4 regions of the Halothiobacillus diazotrophicus genome follow, and region 4 is predicted to be linked to each of the others. Evidence: predicted binding sites of a transcription regulator. Region 4 holds the regulator's gene; each other region holds the start of a gene.
The links. Region 4 encodes sigma-54, which starts transcription at its own class of promoters, with help from an activator protein. Its sites were predicted from a motif close to TGGCANGNTNCNTGCTT; they were not measured.

Region 1 (4,792 bases), 330 kb from region 4:
CGTCCCGCCGTCGGAATATTGACTGTGATCCTCGACCCGTCCTTCCCGGACGCATCCAGACCACCTACCAGCAGGCTGCCCTGAGCAATGGCGTAGATCTGTCCGTCAACACCTTTCAACGGCGTCATCAGCAACTCCCCACCGCGCAGGCTCTTGGCGTTGCCGATGGAGGATACCGTGACGTCGATCTGCTGCCCGGGCTTGGCAAAGGGCGGCAGATTGGCCGTGACCATCACCGCGGCCACGTTCTTCAGCTGCACGTTTCCGGCACTTGCGCTGGACAACCCCTGACGCGCCAGCATGTTCTGGATACTCTGCAGGGTAAACGGCACCTGGGTCGTCTGATCGCCCGTGCCGGGAAGACCGACCACGATCCCATAACCGATGATCTGATTGTTGCGAACACCGGCGAAGGTCGCCAGATCCTTGATGCGATCGGCCTGAGCGGTGCCGATGACACCCCAGGGCAACCCGATCGCGATCAGCAGAACAATGAGTGGATGACGCATGACGGGCCTCGCTTAGAACGGGAAGATCGGGCTGTTGAAGAAGCGTGCCAGCCAGCCCATGTTGTTGGCATCGTTGACGGCACCGCTGCCCCCGTAGGCGATATGGGCATCGGCAATCCGCGTGGAGATGACGGTGTTGTCCGGCGCGATGTCCTGCGGCCGGACCAGCCCGGAAAGCTTCACGTACTCCGTGCCCTGATTGATGCCGATGTACTTCTGACCCTGGATGAACAGGCTACCGTTGGCGTAGACACGGGCGACCGTCACGGTGATCTGACCACTGAGATTGTTCGTCTGCGCACTGGTACCGTCCCCCTTGAACGCATTGCTGCTGCTCAGGTTCCCGGTCAGTCGGGCAATGGCCGACGAGGTCAGCCCGAATACGGCAGGCGGCGTGATGGCGGTCGCCTGTGATTTGTTGGTGGCCGTGGTGGCGCTCTTGCTGCCATTCATGCTTTCCTGCAGCACCACCGTGAGAATGTCGCCGACCCGGTAAGGCCGCGCATCCACGAACATATTGTCCATCTGACCGGGCTGATAGATGGCGCCACTGGTTTGCATCGGGTTGTTCTGCGACTCTTCCGGCGGCATGACCACGGAAAAGGAAGGGTCCGGCTTGACGGGGGGCTGACTGGCGCATCCACCCAACCCCAGGGTCACCCCCCCCAGCATTACGGGCCCCAGGACCCAGACAAAACCGCTATTCTTCATCTCAAGCCTCCCCGGGTCACCCCAGGTGCATTACACGTTCTGATTCAACGTCTGCAACATGCTCGACGTTGTCGAAATCGCCTTGGAGTTCATCTCATAGGCACGCTGCGTCTCGATCATGCTGACGAGTTCCTCGACCACGTTGACGTTCGAGCTTTCCAGCATGCCCTGCTGCATCGCACCAACCCCGTTCAGTCCCGGCGTGCTGGTCTGGGCCGCGCCGCTCGAACCCGACTCGAGGAACAGGTTGTCGCCGATCGGCTGCAGGCCGGCCGGATTCACGAAATCGGCCAGGTTGATCGTACCGACCTGCGTGGGCTGGGCCTGACCGGCCAGCTGCACGCTGACGGTACCGTCGCTGCCCACGGTGATCGACTGCGCGCCTTGCGGAATCGTGATCGCCGGCTGCAACGCCAAACCGTTGGCGGTCACGACCTGACCATTGCTGTTCAGACTGAAACTGCCGTCCCGCGTGTAAGCGACGGAACCGTCCGGTTGCAGCACCTGAAAGAAGCCGCGACCGTTGATGGCAAGATCCAGCGCATTGTTGGTCGTCACGAGATTGCCCTGCGTATGGTTTTTCTCCGTGGCGACGACTTTCACACCCGTACCGATGTTCAGACCGGTCGGCACCTCGTTCTGTTGCGTGTTGGCCGAGCCGACCTGACGGTAGTTCTGATAGATCAGGTCCTCGAAGACGGCCCGATCCTGCTTGAACCCGGTCGTGTTCACGTTGGCAAGGTTGTTGGAAATGACCGACATGCGGGTTTGCTGCGCATCGAGGCCGGTTTTCGCGATCCAAAGAGCTGGCGTCGTCATGGTTCAATCCTCAGCTGAATTGCAATAATTTGTCGGCATTGGCGCTATCCTCGCCTGCCGTCTTGATCATCTTGGTCTGCATCTCGAACAGTCGTCCGTACTCGATCATCTTCACCATGGCATCGACGGCATTCACATTGCTGCCTTCGAGTACCCCACTGGCGACCTGGATCGTGGCATCCGGCTGCGGCGCCGGCGTATTGGGCTTCAGACCGAACAGTCCGTCGGCACGTTTTTCAAGCGCGGTGGCCGGCGGATTGACGAGACGGATACGATCGATCTGCGCAGGCGCATTTGGTGTGCCGCCCAAAGGAATGATGGAAATCGTACCGTCGGCCAGAATATCGATCCGATTGGCCGGTGGAATGGCGATCGGTCCCTGGTTGCCCATCACGGGATCCCCCTCGGCCGTTTGCAACTGCCCGTTGGGCGATACATGCAGATCGCCGCGACGCGTATAGGCCACGGAGCCGTCAGGGGCTTGAACCGCGATGAATCCCTGTCCCTTGAGGGCGATATCGAGATCGCGGCCTGTGGTCATCAGAGGGCCCGGCTGGAAATCGGTACCGGTACGGACATCCTGGGCATAGACACGGCTGGCATAGGTCGGGCCATACACCGGGAGCGAGGTATAGGCATCCAGGTCGGCCTTGAACCCCTGCGTGTTCACGTTGGCCAGATTGTTGGCGTTGGTGGCCTGTGCCAACAGGGTCTGCTTGGCGCCACTCATGGCGATATAGGCAAGACGATCCATGACCGACTCCTCGTACTATCATTGAGATAGTGTTGAATAAGCACCGATCGTGCCAAATCAAACAAACCGCATCAGGACGCCATTATTCAGATCTGAGCTCCCAAATAGATGGCGATACGCCAAATTTTCGACGCCGGCACCAGCCATGAAAAAAGCGGGCCGAGGCCCGCTTTCCGAAAACTACCAAAGGCAGTGAACATCACCGGATATTGATCACCGCATCGGTCGCCGTCTTGTCCGTCTGAATCGCCTGTGCGTTCGCCTGGAAATTCCGCTGAGCGGTAATCAGGTTGACGAGCTGTTGAGTCAGATCCACGTTGGACTGCTCCAGCGCGCCCCCCTGAATGGCACCGAACGAACCCGTTCCCGGCTGCCCCACCGTCGGGCTGCCCGAATCCACGGTCTCGGCCCAGGAGTTGTTGCCGACCTGCTTGAGTGCCTGAGGATCGCTGAAATTGACCAACGCCACCATGCCCAGGGCTACCGACTGGCCATTGGTATAACTGGCCTGAATCAGGCCGTTGCTGCCTACGGAAATCCCCGTGAGCTGTCCGGTCGTATTCCCGTTTTGCGACTGGGCCGCCATGTTGAACGGCGCATTATATTGAGTGGAATCGCCCTGGCTCTGCACATTGATACTCAAGGGTGCGGCCCCCGTACCCAGGCTGGCCGCCGTGGCCGTGACCGTGAACGGTGCAGGCGTCGCGGGCAGTTGGCCATTCGCATTGAAGGTCAGGGTGGACGGCCCCTGGATCGGTGTCTGCGTATCGATCTGGTAATACAGGTTCCACTCGTTAGGATTGGCCGTCTTGACGTAATAGCTCGTCAGCGTGTGCGTATTGCCCAGGGAATCGTAGACCTGCTGCGAGTTGGCCTGGGTGTAGGATGCCGGATCCGGTGTCGCCTGGGTAGGATCGAAGGCCACCGTGGGCGCCGTCGCACTGGCAGGCAGGTTGAAGGACTGGGTGACGGTCGTCGTAGCCTGGGGTGCGCCGGCGGCCACGGGGAGCTGAATGGGCTTTGCACTGGCGAGAGACGTCGACTGCAGGGTCCCATTTGCATTCACCGGGAGCGCCTTGAGGAACTGCCCTGCCGTATTGACGATGAACCCGTCCTTGTTCACGCCCAGAGCACCGGCACGCGAATAGACCGACTGCTGGCTGTCGAGCGTCGGTTGGAAAGAGAAGAATCCCTGACCGGAAATTGCCAGATCCAGCGAGTTGTTGGTGAACTGCAGACTGCCCTGGGTGAATTGCTGCTGAACGGCCTCGGTGAGCACGCCCTGCCCGGTCGCGGTCTTGCTGTTGCCATAGGCGCTCACGGCGTAAATATCGCCGAACTGGGCACGGGACTGCTTGAAACCGGTCGAGTTGGCGTTGGCAATGTTGTTGCTGGTCACGTCCAGGTCTTTCTGGGCGGCATTCAGCCCCGTGATGGAAGTATTGAAGGACATCGCGTTGTCTCCTTATTCTTGATCAAGAATACTGGGATGAATCATTAAAAAATACTAGTTGAGAATCTGCACGACATCCGAAAGCTGTGCCGAAGGCAGCCCGCCGGCCAGATTCAGTTTCGGACCATTCGACGACACACCGACACTATCGATGACCGCCCCCACATAGGTTTGCGCCGCCACGCCCTTGCCATCCACCGTCGCACTGGCCGTGACCTTGTAGGTTCCGGCCGGGGCGGTGCTGCCATCGGGCAACAGACCATTCCAGGCAAAGGTGGGTTGCGCCGACCCCGTGATCGGCACGGATTGCGTGTTGACCACCTGACCATTCGCATTCGTGATGGTGACCTTCAAATCCGTGGCCCCCGTCGGTACGTCGACGGCGCCCAGCAATCCGGACGTCTGTTGGGCTCCGGTCGAGGACGTCGATGTCGACACGTACGCCGACCCACCCTTGACGATGGCGGCCTTGCCGACCAGGGATGCGGCCTGCATGATCTGGTTGGACTGCACGGAGGTCTGGAACCCACTGACGGTCGTATTGAG
Region 2 (4,792 bases), 570 kb from region 4:
TGGTCGAGCGGGATCGTTCTTCCCCCGTTCCGCTTGCCGACAAAATTTTGACAGCGCGGGGCTTGTCCGGTTAGGGTTCAGCGTGAATGGCCTCGCGGACATCCCGTACGTATTGTCTCTGAGTCCATCGTGATGGGCCCTTTGCGCAGGGTCTTCGGTTCCGGCCTCATGGGCACGTCATCTCAGGAAGCTTGCCGTTATGTCAGATCTTCAGCCTCATGCCGTCATCGCCGCACCGCCCGAAATCGCGTCGGCGCTGCAGGAATGGTTGGCCCTGCTGGGGGTGGCGACCATATCCCGGGCCGATCCGGGTATCGTGCGTCTGTCCGATCAACTGATCGGCGGCTTCTGTTATGGCGATCTGTGCGGTGACAGCCTGCAGGCTGCGCAGGGCTTGCCCTGGGTGGCACTGGATCCGGAGCCGGGACGCTGGCTGGGAGAGGCACGTCCGCCGTTTGCCGGTTTGCCCTGGCCTTGCACGTTGTCGGCGTTGCAGGGCGTCACCGGCCGTTTGCTCAGCCGCTGGCGCAATGCCCAGCTGGTGGCTGCCGGCCGGGGACTGGTCGGGGACAGCCCCGGCATGCGTCGATTGCGGGCCGAGATCGAGCAGGTGGCGCCGAGCGAAGCCACGGTGCTGATTCTGGGCGAGTCGGGCACCGGCAAGGAGGTCGTGGCCCGGATGATCCACCGGTTGTCGAATCGCGCGAGCAAACCGTTCATCCCTGTCAACTGCGGGGCGATTCCGGCGGAACTGCTGGAATCGGAATTGTTCGGGCATGAAAAGGGTGCCTTTACCGGGGCCATCAGTGCACGGGCCGGTCGCTTCGAACTGGCCGAGGGCGGGACGCTGTTCCTGGATGAGATCGGCGACATGCCCCTGCCGATGCAGGTCAAGATTCTGCGGGTGTTGCAGGAACGGACCTTCGAGCGGGTGGGCGGCCGTCAGACCATGACGGCGGATGTCCGGATCATTGCGGCAACCCATCGCGATCTCGAGGCCTATATCGAGGCGGGTACCTTCCGCCAGGATCTGTACTACCGCCTCAATGTCTTCCCGCTGGAAACCCTGCCCCTCCGTGAGCTTCGGGGGGACATCCCGCTGATCGTCGAGGCGCTGACCCGCCGCTTCGCAGCCGATGGCCGGACAGTTGGTCAGCTGACCGAGCGAGCGTTAGCCGCGTTGGCGTCCTTGCCCTGGCCGGGCAACGTCCGCGAGCTGGGTAACGTGGTCGAACGTCTGGGCATTCTCTACCCTGGGCAGACCATCGATCTGGCGCAGTTGCCGCCGAAACTTCGGGATCAGCTGCCGCCGGAGTGGCAGGCGGACATGGCGTCGGCTATCGTCGACCCCCCGATCGAGGATGCTGCGCCGACTGAATCTGTCCGGTCGGTCGAAACCGTTGAGGCGACCCTGGAAGATCCGGATCCCCGCGATATCTTCGCCATGGGGCGGGTCGAAACGGCCCAAGTCGTTGGCGCCCCTCCGGTTTTGCCGACCGATGCCCTGACGCTGGCGTCGTTTCAGATCGAGCTGCCGGACGGCGGTTTCGACCTGAAGGGGCAGCTCGAGGCCATCGAGCAGGCCTGGATCGATGCCGCGCTGAATCAGAGCGACGGCGTCGTGGCCCAGGCGGCGCGCCTGCTGGGCATCCGGCGGACGACCCTTGTCGAGAAATTGCGCAAGTACCAGATGTCCTTCCGTTCCGGCGCTCAGGAAGACGACGCCTAAAACGCCCACCTTGCGGTTTGTTGGCACAAACCGTGCTTATCTACTCCCCACAGTGTTCGTCCCGGTTTCTGGCGACAGAAATCGGACAGGCAAGGAGATTTGAGATGAGCAGTTCGATGTCGGTGGATCAGATTCTTTCCCAGATGCGGGTCATGCGGGCCGAGGCGCAACAGCGTCTTTCGGCGCCGGCACCCGTGGCCCCGCCGGCCGGTGGGGACAGTTTTTCCACGCTCCTGTCCCAGGCGGTAGGGCAGGTCAACGCGTTGCAACAGACTTCGGGTCAGTTGAAGACCCGCTTCGAACTGGGCGATCCGAACGTGGATCTGACGCAGGTCATGCTGGCGGCACAAAAGGCTTCTCTCGGCTTCAATGCCACCTTGCAGGTGCGCAATCGACTGGTTCAGGCCTACCAGGATGTCATGAATATGCCCATCTAGGGCCACCGAGGCATAACCCTTTAGGCATACCCCCACGGATTGAGAGATCGTCATGGCGCAAAATACCCTTACCCCTACCTCGATGAATCCCGATGCCGGCATGGTGCCGGGCGGCGGCACGCCGCGCTGGATCCAGCAGCTGGACGGGTTCACCCAGTCGAACAGTTTCCGGCAGCTCCTGATCCTGGTGGCGCTGGCGGCGACGATCTCCTTCATGGTCGGTTTCTTCCTCTGGGGACAGAAACCCGCACTGGTGCCGCTGTACAGCAATATCAGCCCCAAGGAATCCGCGACGGTGGTCGATGCCCTGCGTGCCGCCAAGAAGACGTACCAGTTGAGCCCCGACGGCACGGTCATGGTCGAACCCAGCCAGTTGCCTTCGATCCGCATGCTGCTGGCCGCTCAGGGCCTGCCGGCAAGCGACTCCGTAGGTCTTGAGATGCTGAACAAGGATCAGTCGCTCGGCACCAGCCAGTTCGTCGAGCAGGCACGCTACCAGCATGCCATCGAGGTGGAACTGGCCCGGTCGATCGAGACCATTCAGGGCGTACAGGCTGCCCGCGTTCATTTGGCGACCCCGAAGCAATCCGTGTTCGTACGCGAACGCCAGCCCTCGACCGCCTCGGTGGTGGTTGAACTGGCGCCGGGGCAGTCGCTTTCCGCGGAGCAAGTCCGGGCGATCGTGCATCTGGTCGCATCCAGCGTTGCGGGCCTGAAGCCGGCAGACGTCAGCGTGATCGATCAGCGTGGGGAGCTCCTGAGTCAAAATTCCGACGATGCCAGTGGCATGGGATTGACGGATAAGCAGTTTGCCTATCGCCAGCGCGTGGAGCGAGCCTATCAGCGACAGATCGAATCGCTGCTGACGCCCATCGTCGGTGCCGATCAGGTGCGGGCCCAGGTATCGGCCGACGTGGATTTCAATCGTCAGGAGGGCACGAGCGAAACCTACGGGCCGAAGCAGGGTGTCGTTCTCAGCGAGCAGACCCAGGATACGGTACGTGCTCTGGGCGATCAGGGTGTCAATGGCGGTGTGCCGGGGTCGCTGAGCAATCAGCCGCCGGGCGGCGGTACCGTCACGCCTCAGGCCAGCGGCGGCCTCCAGCCCCCGGGCAACCTGAACGTGCAGCAGTACCAGCAGATCATCCAGACGCCGGTCAGTACCCAGAAGAACGAGACGCGCAATTTCAATGTCGACAAGGAGATTCGGCACACCCGATACGCCAGCGGTGCGGTTCAGAAGCTCAATGTGGCCGTGCTGATCAACGAAAAAACCGTCACGGAGAAAGACGGTACCGTCAAGCCGGAACCCATGAGCGATGCGGAAATTGCCCGGATCAAGGATCTGGTCGCCCAAGCGGTGGGGCTTGACGAGAAGCGTGGCGATAAATTGACGCTGGCCAGCATCCCGTTCGTCGAACAGAAGATCGAGAAAGTTTCGGTGCCGCTCTGGGAGCAGGCCTGGTTCATGCCGCTGCTCAAGAATCTCGGATTGGGTATCGCGATGCTGCTGATCTTCCTGATGGTCGTCCGCCCCCTGCTGAAGATGCTCGGCGAAAAGCGTCAGCCGCCTGAGGTCGCGGGTGCGCTGGCAGCACCGGAAGAAGGCGAGGAAGGGAGTTACGAAGAGCGTGGCGAGGTATCGGTCGTCGGTGGCGAAGGCGGGCGCCAGCCGGGCGCGTTGGGTGTCGAGGATAGCGACGACCTGGAAGGCGTGCCTCAGTTGGTGGGCGCAGCCAGTTATTCCGATAAACTACGTCAGCTGAAACAAAGCATCAACCAAGATCCCAAGGCCGTGGCCTCGGTGATCAAGCAGTGGACCCATTCGGAGAGTTAATCGTGGCTGAAGCAGCAGTATCTGAACCGACGGGCGCGGATCTCATCGCGAACCTCAAGGGGCCGGAACGCGTCGCCATCCTGATGATGGCGCTCGGCGAGGAGTCGGCAGCGCAATTGTTCACTCAGCTGGACCCGCGCGAGGTTCAGAAAATCGGTCAGGCTATGGCCGTGTTGCCGAACGTGACGCGTTCGCAGATCCAGGCGGTGCTCGATCAGTTCGTCGTCGATCTCGGCGATCAGACCGGTTTGGCCCTCGGAACCAGCGATTACATTCGCAATGTGCTGACGAAAGCGCTGGGCGAGGACAAGGCGGCCGGCCTGCTCGAGCGGATCAGCTCCACCGGCAATCGACGCAACCTGGAATTCCTCAAGTGGATGGATTCCCGCTCCATCGCCGAGATCATCCGCTACGAGCATCCGCAGATCATCGCGATCGTGCTGTCCCATCTGGAAAGCGACCAGGGTGCAGAGATCCTGCAGATGCTGCCGGAAAACATGCGGTCGGACATCATGTTGCGCATCGCCCATCTGGATGGCGTTTCTCCTCAGGCACTGATGGAGCTCGACGACATCATGGAGCGTCAGGCTTCCGGCGCCTCGGGCGGCAAGTCCTCGAAGGTGGGGGGCGTCAAGATTGCCGCCGGCATCATGAACTTCCTCGAAAGCAACGTCGAGGAAACGGTCATGGGCTCCATCAAGAGTGCGGATGCCGATCTGGGCGGTCAGATCGAGGATCTCATGTTCGTATTCAGCAACCTGATCGACGTCGACGATCGCGGGATTCAGA
Region 3 (4,792 bases), 840 kb from region 4:
GAGGCAGGCCTGGCGGTAGGAGACGTGCGCGTCCAGATAATGCTGCTTTCCGGATTCGTCGACGGAAATACCCTCGAAAATCAGATGGTTCTGATAGTTCGGTTGCAGCGGACTCGGTTTGAAGATCGGGTTCTTGATGGCGTACTTGGCAACGCCGTCCTTGATCACGTCTACGCGGATATGGATCCAGCCGGCCATTTCGATGGCGCCGCAGAAGGAGATCTCACCATCACCTTGCGAGAAGTGCAGGTCGCCCATGGATAGACCACCGCCCTTGACGTAGACCGGGAAAAAGACCCGGGAACCCTTGGTCAGATCCTTGATGTCGCAGTTGCCGCCATGTTCGCGCGGCGGAACGGTCCGGGCACCTTCCAGCGCCGCGACCTTGGCGGCATCGCCCTTGAGTTGGCCCAAATGGGCGGTCTCGGCGCAGGGGGGGGCGGCAAGCGGCGGAACCCGCTCGGGATCCGTGGCGATCAGGGCGGCTTCGCGCTTGTTCCACTCGGCCAGCAATTCCTTCGACGGCAGGCAACCGATCAGGCCCGGGTGCATGATGCCCGCGAAATTCACGCCCGGAATATGCCGTGAAGAGGTGTAGATGCCATTGAAATCCCAGATCGATTTCCGCGCGTCCGGGTAGTGCTCGGTCAGGAAACCGCCCCCGTTCTCCTTGGCAAACAGTCCGTTGAAGCCCCACTGGAACTGCTCGAGGGTTCCGACGTCGAGAATGTCCACGACCAGCAGGTCGCCCGGTTCGACGCCTTCGACGCCGATCGGGCCGCTGAGGTAGTGGACCTTGGTCAGATCCACATCCCGGACGTCATCGGCCGAGTCGTTGTTGTTGATCTGACCACCGGTCCAGTCCATGCACTCAAGAATGAAATCGTCGCCGGGCTTGACCCAGGCATACATCGGGATATCGGGATGCCAACGATTGTGGATGCAGTCATGGGCTTCCGGGGGTTGTGAAAAATCAATCTTGATCAGTTTTTCCGCCATGGGATCAATCTCCGTCGCATTGGTTGGTGGTCGATTTTCTATTTAGTGGCGTTTCGTTTATCCATTGATTATGAGTAAACGATTTGCGACCGCTTTTTTTGCGTATTCTTGGTCAATAGAATTCGCTGTCGAAGATCTAAGTAGCAGGTACCGTGCCAATCGTTTTTAAGCGCTTTGCTGCTTAATTTGCGCCGAATTTCCCAAGTTGATCTGTCAATGGCACGTGACATTCTGAAAATGTCACGAAATGTAACGCGACAATCTGCGCCAATCGCGTCACGCCACCGGTTGAGCTTGTTTCTGTATACGCAAGATGTTGATTTAAAACGGGTAACATGTTGTATATAAAGAATTATTTATGTTGAGGGTTGCCACGGATCATGCCTGCATGCCCGCGATTCAGGCCTGACTGATCGGGTGTTGGGCGTCCGTAAGTGATTGAGATATCCCGTTGTTCCCGATTCGATGACTTTTCTTTGGGTATTAATCCCTATCGGTATTCGTCTTTGATTTTCTCTCCGTTGGTGTGCGTATTTTCAGTGGCACGGTTTCTGCTTTGTTGTTTGGCGAAGGGATTTTTTCCCTTTGTGTCTTATTCGTAGAAAAACGCCTAGCCGGTGTTAAATCAGGAGCTATCAATATGATTAAGAAAAATCAATCGGGAATTTGGCGCAGTGTGCGCGTGGCCGCTTATGGCCTGACACTGTCTTCGGTATTGCTGGTGTCCTCGGTCTATGCCGGGCCGCCCACCGCCGAAGTGAATACCACCGGTATGGCCGTCACGGACGACACGGTCACGGTCGGCATCCTGCATTCGCTGACCGGCACCATGGCCATCAGTGAAACGGGTGCCCAGCAGGCCGAGAAGCTGGCGATCGAGCAGATCAATGCCCAGGGCGGTGTGCTGGGTCGCAAGATCAAGATCATTCAGGAAGATGGTGCGAGCGACTGGCCGACCTTTGCCGAGAAGGCCAAGAAGCTGCTGGAGGACAACCATGTCGCCGCGATCTTCGGTTGCTGGACCTCCGCTTCCCGCAAGGCGGTATTGCCGGTTCTCGAGCGGGATAACGGTCTGCTGTACTACCCGACCTTCTATGAGGGCCTGGAACAATCCAAGAACGTGATCTACACCGGCCAGGAAGCGACCCAGCAGGTGTTCGCCGGTCTGGACTGGGTGGCCAAGAACAAGCATGCCAAGACCTTCTACCTGATCGGTTCCGACTACATCTGGCCGCGTACGGTCATGAAGCTCGCCCGCAAGTACATCGAAACCGTCCTGCACGGGAAGATCGTCGGTGAGGAATACGCTGCGCTGGGCAGCACCCAGTTCGGTTCCACCATCAACAAGATCCGCCTGAAGAAGCCGGATGTGATCTATGCCGCTGTGGTTGGCGGTTCCAACGTTGCCTGGTTCAAGCAGCTCAAGGCTGCGGGTATTACCGGCAAGAAGCAGACCCTTCTGACCCTGTCCGTTACCGAGGATGAAGCCCAGGGCATCGGCGGCGAGAACCTGCTCGGTTTCTACTCCGCAATGAAGTACTTCCAGTCCCTGGATACGCCGGAGAACAAAACCTTCGTCGCCGACTTCAAGAAGATGTGGGGCGCCAATGCGCCGATCGGCGACGTGACCCAGGCGGCCTACGAGGGTCCGTGGCTCTGGAAGAAGGCGGTCGAGATGGCGGGCAGCTTCGATACCGACAAGGTCGTGAAGGCTGAAGAGAGCGGCAAGATCACCTTCGACGCACCGGAAGGCATGGTCTACCTCGAGCCCAACCACCACCTGAAGACCCGTCTGCGGATCGGTGAGTGGCGTGCCGACGGTCAGGCCGACATCGTCTACACCTCGCCGTACATCATGCCGAATCCGTTCCCCAAGGGTTACTAAGCAGGTAGTCGGGTGTGCGCAGCGCCTCCGGTCGGATTTTCCTGACCGGGGCACTGCCCGCCCTGTAGACAATTTTGCACAGGAGAATCTTCCATGTTGCTTGGTTATTCATGGTCGGATTGGGGGTCCATCCTGGTCATGCAAGGCTTCGCAGGCCTCAGCCTCTTCAGCGTTCTGCTGCTGATGGCCCTGGGGTTGGCGATCATCTTCGGCCAGATGGGCGTAATCAACATGGCTCATGGCGAGTTCATGACCATCGGCGCCTACACGATTTACGTTATCTCGAAGGTCACGGAGCAGTACTTCCCTGCCTTCATGCCCTACTACTTTGTGGTGGCCATCTTCGCGGCCTTCGCGATTGCGTTCATCGTCGGGTATTTCGTCGAATTCATATTGATTCGACACCTGTACAAACGTCCTCTGGACACGCTGCTGGCAACCTGGGGCCTGAGCCTCATCATGCAGCAGATCTTCCGTTCAACCTTTGGTGGTCGCGAAGTCAGCCCGACCCTGCCGGATTGGCTGATGGGTTCCTGGTCGCCGACGCCGAGCATCGACATCCCGATCAACGGGCTGTTCGTGATGGCCATCACCATCCTGGTGACTGCGGCCGTGATCATCTCGCTGTACAAGTCCCGTTGGGGGCTCAAGGTCCGTGCGACCACTCAGAACCGCATGATGGCTGGTGCCGTGGGTATCAATACCCAGAAGGTCGACCGCATGACCTTTGCCGTGGGTTGCGGTGTGGCCGGTGTTGCCGGTGCGGCGTTCACCACCATTGCCTCAACTGGCCCGACCAGTGGCTCGCTCTACATCGTCGACACCTTCCTGGTGGTCGTGTTCGGTGGCGCTGCCAGCCTGCTGGGTACCGTTGCCTCTGCGTTCAGCATCTCGCAGGCACAGTCGATCCTGACGTTCTTCATGACCAACGCGATGGGCAAGGTTGTCACTCTGCTGACCATCATCGTGATCCTCATGCTGCGCCCGGAAGGTCTGTTCGCCAGCAAGGTCCGGAAGTAAGGGGTAGGAGAAAGAACCATGAGTACCTTTTACGAAAGATGGCTTGGCGGCAGACAGGGTGCGCTGGGATTGTTGGTCCTTTCGCTGCTGATCTTTGCGATTCTGCCGCTGTTCCTGGATATCTTCCGACTGAACCTGGTCGGCAAGTACCTGACCTACGCCTTCGCGGCGGTGAGCCTGGTCCTGCTCTGGGGCCATGGCGGCATCCTGAGTCTGGGACAAGGGGTGTTCTTCGGCCTCGGTGGCTACTGCATGGCGATGTTTCTCAAGCTTGAGGCATCCGATCCGATCAGTACCGCCAAGCAGACCACGCCCGGCATTCCGGACTTCATGGACTGGAACCAGGTCACGCAGCTGCCATTATTTTGGGTGCCCTTCCACAGTCTCACGTTCGCGATCATCGCGATCTTCGTGGTGCCGGCGATCTTCGCCTACATCATCGGGGCAGCGATGTTCAAGCGTCGGGTAGGTGGCGTGTACTTCGCGATCATCACCCAGGCGGTCGCGGCGATTCTGACCATCCTCATCGTCGGTCAGCAGGGCTTCACCGGTGGCATCAACGGCATCACCGACCTGAAGACGATGCATGGCTGGGACATCAACACCAATTCGGCCAAGTACATCCTGTACTACGTCAACGGCCTGCTGCTGATCGGTGTGATCCTGCTGAGCAAGTTCGTCATGACGTCCAAGTTCGGGCGCCTGCTGCTGGCGATGCGCGACAAGGAAGACCGTGTGCGTTTCTCCGGCTATGACGTTGCCAACTACAAGATCTTCATCTTTGCCCTCGCGGCGGTGATCTCGGCGATCGGTGGGGCGATGTTCACCCTGCAGGTCGGCTTCATGTCCCCGTCCTTCGTTGGCATCGTGCCCTCGATCGAGATGGTG
Region 4 (4,792 bases):
GCCATTGCCGTGATGGGCGACGACGTGATTGATCTCCCCATGCTCAACCGCGCCGGTGTTTCCGCAACCGTGGCCGATGCGCCCGCCGCCATCCGCGCCCGGGTGGACTGGGTGACGACCCTGGGCGGTGGACAGGGTGCCGTCCGCGAGTTCATCGATCTACTTATCGATGCCCGCGACGCCTGGTCGACCGTCATCGCCGATCATCAGTAGGAACGACGTCAACCGTGCCCCAGAACGTCATCAGTCAGATCACGCTCGCGACACTGCTGTTCGTGGTGCTCGGGTTCCTGCTTTGGCGCAACAATCTGGAACATGCGGGCCCGCAAACAGGACATGCAGCAGAAACCGACCAGCGTTTCACCGGATTTGTCGCCAGACAGTTCGGGGCATCCGGCCAGCTCCAGTGGACGCTCCATGGCAAAACCGTACAGCACGATACGGGCGATCGTGGGTATGCGATGTCAGCCCCCGAACTCATCGTCTCGGACCGCCAGCACGCCGGGCCGCCATGGCGACTCGCCGCACCGATCGGCACGGCCGACGAGGCGCTGACCGACATCCGCTTGAGCGGCGGGGTAATCGGGCAACGCGCCGCGTACAATCGGCAGGGTCCACTCCGTTTCCGCAGCGAGACGCTCGACATCTCGCCCAGAACGGACACCGCACGCAGTGACGACAAGAGCCGGTTCGCGGAACTCGATGACCAGGGCAACCCGGTCTGGTCCAGCGACGCCACAAGCTTCCGTCTGAACTACCGGGAACAGCGACTCGAACAGTCCCAAGTTCAGGACAGCTATCGTCCCGCCGCAACAGTACAGACACCAACCCCCGCGACACGTCAACCAGACGATTCCCCTTCTTCCCAGGACCAGACCGCCCTCGGAGCGCAGCCATGATACAGAACCCATTCCACACGCCCGCACTGCAGGAGTACCCGACATCACGAACGGGGACGTCGCTGATCGCCCTGACGCTGGCAGCCCTGGCACTGGCAAGCCCGAACGCGTTTGCCGCCAAGGCCGACCGGAGCAAGCCGATCGAGGTGTCGGCCAACGAAAAAATCACCGACTACAAGAATGGCACCAGCGTCTATACCGGTCAGGTCGTCATCGATCAGGGTAGCCTGCATGCCACCGGCGACAAGGCCACGCTGTACGTCAAGAACGGTCAACTGGTTCGCGCCGAACTGGACGGGAAGCCCGCCACCTTTCAGGAACTGGATGAAAAAAACCAGCTGGTGAAGGGTTCCGCCACCCACGCCACCTACCTGGCGACCGAACAGAAAATCGTCCTGACCGGAAATGCCCAACTGAACCGTCAGGGCGATCGTCTCGCCGCCCAGCGCATCACCTACAACATGAAGGATGAAGTCGTTCAGGCCGGAGGCCCCGATAACGGTGGCCGCGTGCATGTCACCATCCAGCCGCGGAACAAGAAGGAAAACCCGTCATCCACGGATGACACACCATCCGGAAATACCTCGACGCAATCCGTCAAACCGTAATGCAAGACCAGAACATGAAGCAGCCACCCGTATTGTTCGTGGAGTCCCTCGTCAAGCACTACGGCGCGCGTGCCGTCGTCCAAGGCGTCTCGCTGGAAGTGCAGGCGGGGGAAGTCGTCGGCCTTCTCGGGCCGAACGGCGCCGGCAAGACGACCAGTTTCTACATGATCGTCGGCCTCGTTGCCGCCGATCAGGGGCAGATCTGGTTGAACGGGCAGGACATCACCCTGCTGCCGGTGGACGAAAGAGCCCACCTGGGACTCGGCTACCTCCCGCAGGAGGCATCGGTGTTCCGCAAGCTCACCGTCGAGCAGAACATCATGGGCGTGCTAGAGCTGAGGCGCGATCTCAGCCCAGTTCAACGACAGACGACACTGGAAAGCCTGCTGGGCGAACTGCATATCCGCTCCATCCGTCGCAATCTCGGGCAGGCCCTTTCCGGGGGCGAACGTCGGCGGGTTGAAATTGCTCGGGCACTGGCCGCTAACCCCAGCGTCATTCTGCTGGACGAACCGTTCGCTGGCGTCGACCCGATATCCGTCATCGACATCCAGCGGATCGTCACGCATCTGAGCGAGCGCGGCATCGCCGTTTTGATCACGGATCACAACGTCCGCGAGACCCTCGGCGTCTGCGAGCGTGCCTATATCGTTTCCGATGGGCAGATCCTGGCCGAAGGCACGCCCCAGGCGATTCTCGCCAACGAGCAAGTCCGTGCGGTGTATCTCGGACAGCATTTCACCCTCTGATCACGCCCGCTCGCGGCGATTCACTCGGGGACAATTCGATGCGTTGGCGCAGATGCAATCCCATATTGGCGGACCGTGTTTTTCAGTTAAACTAACTCACATGTTCATAATCCTGCGATCGACAATCCCCTACCCAGCCACCTCTGATGCCGACGGAACATCAGACAAGATTCATTTGCCCCAAGATCACGCCGGGCTCGCCCAGTCATGAAAGCCGGCCTGGAACTTCGCCTGGGGCAAAGCCTCTCGATGACGCCGCAATTGCAGCAGTCGATTCGATTGCTGCAGCTCTCCACACTGGAACTCGCACTGGAGATTCAGCAGGCAGTCGAAACCAACCCGCTGCTGGAAATTGCCGACACTGACGACTTCTCTGAAGGCGAGGGTCCCTCGTCCGAACTGGCCGAGGGCAGCGAGACGGTCGATTCGGACTATCAGGAAGACCCCAATGCGCTTGCCGGCGAAGCCCTGCTCTCGGGCACGGACGAAACCACGCCGGAGGATCCGTTCACCGTGGATTCGCAGTGGGAGGACTACTACGAATCCGACGGCAGCACCTCATTCAGCGCGCCGGAAAACAATCACGACGAATTCGATCCCTACGCGACGACCTCCAGCGGCGTCGAAAGCCTCCGGGATCATCTGCTGAGTCAGATCCACCTGACCCATCTGACGCAGCGCGATACGGCCATCGCCGCCGCCCTGATCGAGTCGATCGACAACATGGGGTACCTCGCGGACAGCCTGGAAGAAATTCACGCCATGCTGATCGAAGATTGGCCGAACCTCCAGATCGAGGACATCACGACCGTCCTACATCTCATCCAGTCTCTCGACCCGATTGGCGTAGGCGCCCGAGATCTCAACGAATGCCTCTGCCTGCAGCTGCAGCACAAACCGAAAGATCTGCCCTATCGCGACGTCGCCATGCGGATCTGCGAACAGAACCTCATCGAAACCATTGCCCAGCGCGAGTACCAACAGGCACAACGGGCCCTCGGCGTGGATCAGACCGCGCTTGAAGGCGCCCTGATGATTCTGCAGGGCCTCGATCCCCGACCGGGATCCAGTGTCGGTTCCGTCGCAGCGGATTACCTGATTCCGGACGTGCTGGTCAGTTTCCGGAACAATGCCTGGCATGTGGACCTGAACCCGGAAATCGCGCCGAAACTTCGGGTCAACCAGACCTATGCCCGCATGATCAACCGCAGCTCGCGCGGTGAGGACGCCAGCTACATCCGCAGCCATCTGCAGGAAGCGCGCTGGTTCATCAAGAGTCTGCGCAGCCGGAATGAAACCCTGCTCAACGTGGCCCGGGCCATCGTCGCCCATCAGACAGAATTTCTCGAACAGGGCGAAGTGGCGATGAAGCCCCTCGTCCTCCGGGAAATCGCCGACGAACTCTCCCTCCACGAGTCGACGGTCAGTCGGGTCACCACCCAGAAGTTCATGCTGACCCCGCGCGGCACCTTCGAATTCAAGTACTTCTTCTCCAGTCATGTCGGCACCAGCGACGGCGGCGAATGTTCGGCCACGGCCATTCGCGCCATGATCAAGAAGCTGGTGAATGAGGAAAACCCCCGCAAGCCCTTGTCGGACGCCAAGATCGCCGACCTGCTTACCGAACAAGGCATCGATGTCGCTCGGCGCACGATTGCCAAGTACCGCGAGGCGATGGGCATCGCCTCGTCCACCGACCGAAAGCGCCTGATCTAAGGCCTAAAGGAGCTCACCATGCAAATTGAAATCACCGGACATCATGTCGACATCACCGATGCGCTCAGGGACCATGTGGAAAACAAGTTCGAGCGGCTCAAGCGACATTTCGACAAGGTGATCAACGTTCATGTCATTCTGACGGTGGAAAAGAAGATCCAGAAAGCAGAAGCCACACTGCACATGAGCGGCAACGATGTCCACGCCGACGCATCCTCCGAGGACATGTACGCCTCCGTGGACGCCATGGTCGACAAGCTGGACCGCCAGATCGTCAAGCACAAGGAAAAAATGACCGAGCACCGCTGATCGAGACACGATCTTACGCTCGATAAACGCACAACCATGAGCCAATTAATCGGGGTATCGCATTCACTTGCGTGCCCCGACTGACTTTTTGGAGTATCCTCTTGCTCGATTTTTACCGGTCCCGTCCCGCTCACCCACAGCATTCCAACCTGCGAACAGGTGCTTCATGAACATCGCTGAACTGTTCCCCTTGCAGCACATTCTGATCGATGAGGTCTATCAAAGCCGCAAACGGGTTCTCGAAGTTCTCGCCGGCCTGCTGGCCGATGACCAACTGGGCGGCCAAAGCGCGACCCACATCTACGAAATCCTGATCGAACGCGAACGGCTGGGTTGTACCGCAATCGGCCATGGCATCGCGATTCCCCATGGCCGGGATAGCGAAACGCTGCGTCCGCGCGGCGCGCTGATCCGCCTGACCGAAGGGATCGATTTCGGTGCGTCGGACAACGAGCCGGTCAATCTGATTATCGGGTTCATCGTCCCGGAAGAATGCCCCGAAGCACACCTG

Region 1: flgF (flagellar basal-body rod protein FlgF) is a predicted target of sigma-54. The motif match lies at 2,832-2,848, and genes of this name have one in related genera.
Region 2: fliE (flagellar hook-basal body complex protein FliE) is a predicted target of sigma-54. The motif match lies at 1,751-1,767, and genes of this name have one in related genera.
Region 3: fmdA (formamidase) is a predicted target of sigma-54. The motif match lies at 1,141-1,157, and genes of this name have one in related genera.

What each region holds. Positions count from the first base shown of each region.
Region 1 covers NZ_CP016027.1:2,824,942-2,829,733, reverse strand. The annotation lists gene A9404_RS12670 (flagellar basal body P-ring protein FlgI) at 1-509, opposite strand, end outside; gene flgH (flagellar basal body L-ring protein FlgH) at 522-1,220, opposite strand; gene flgG (flagellar basal-body rod protein FlgG) at 1,251-2,039, opposite strand; gene flgF (flagellar basal-body rod protein FlgF) at 2,050-2,793, opposite strand; gene flgE (flagellar hook protein FlgE) at 2,993-4,246, opposite strand; gene A9404_RS12645 (flagellar hook assembly protein FlgD) at 4,301-4,792, opposite strand, start outside.
Region 2 covers NZ_CP016027.1:2,583,482-2,588,273, forward strand. The annotation lists gene A9404_RS13645 (sigma-54 interaction domain-containing protein) at 200-1,729, shown strand; gene fliE (flagellar hook-basal body complex protein FliE) at 1,834-2,166, shown strand; gene fliF (flagellar basal-body MS-ring/collar protein FliF) at 2,219-4,003, shown strand; gene fliG (flagellar motor switch protein FliG) at 4,003-4,792, shown strand, end outside.
Region 3 covers NZ_CP016027.1:1,088,118-1,092,909, reverse strand. The annotation lists gene fmdA (formamidase) at 1-999, opposite strand, end outside; gene urtA (urea ABC transporter substrate-binding protein) at 1,640-2,884, shown strand; gene urtB (urea ABC transporter permease subunit UrtB) at 2,978-3,904, shown strand; gene urtC (urea ABC transporter permease subunit UrtC) at 3,923-4,792, shown strand, end outside.
Region 4 covers NZ_CP016027.1:245,261-250,052, reverse strand. The annotation lists gene A9404_RS01130 (KdsC family phosphatase) at 1-213, shown strand, start outside; gene lptC (LPS export ABC transporter periplasmic protein LptC) at 228-899, shown strand; gene lptA (lipopolysaccharide transport periplasmic protein LptA) at 896-1,507, shown strand; gene lptB (LPS export ABC transporter ATP-binding protein) at 1,522-2,256, shown strand; gene A9404_RS01110 (RNA polymerase factor sigma-54) at 2,464-3,972, shown strand; gene hpf (ribosome hibernation-promoting factor, HPF/YfiA family) at 3,991-4,281, shown strand; gene A9404_RS01100 (PTS sugar transporter subunit IIA) at 4,448-4,792, shown strand, end outside.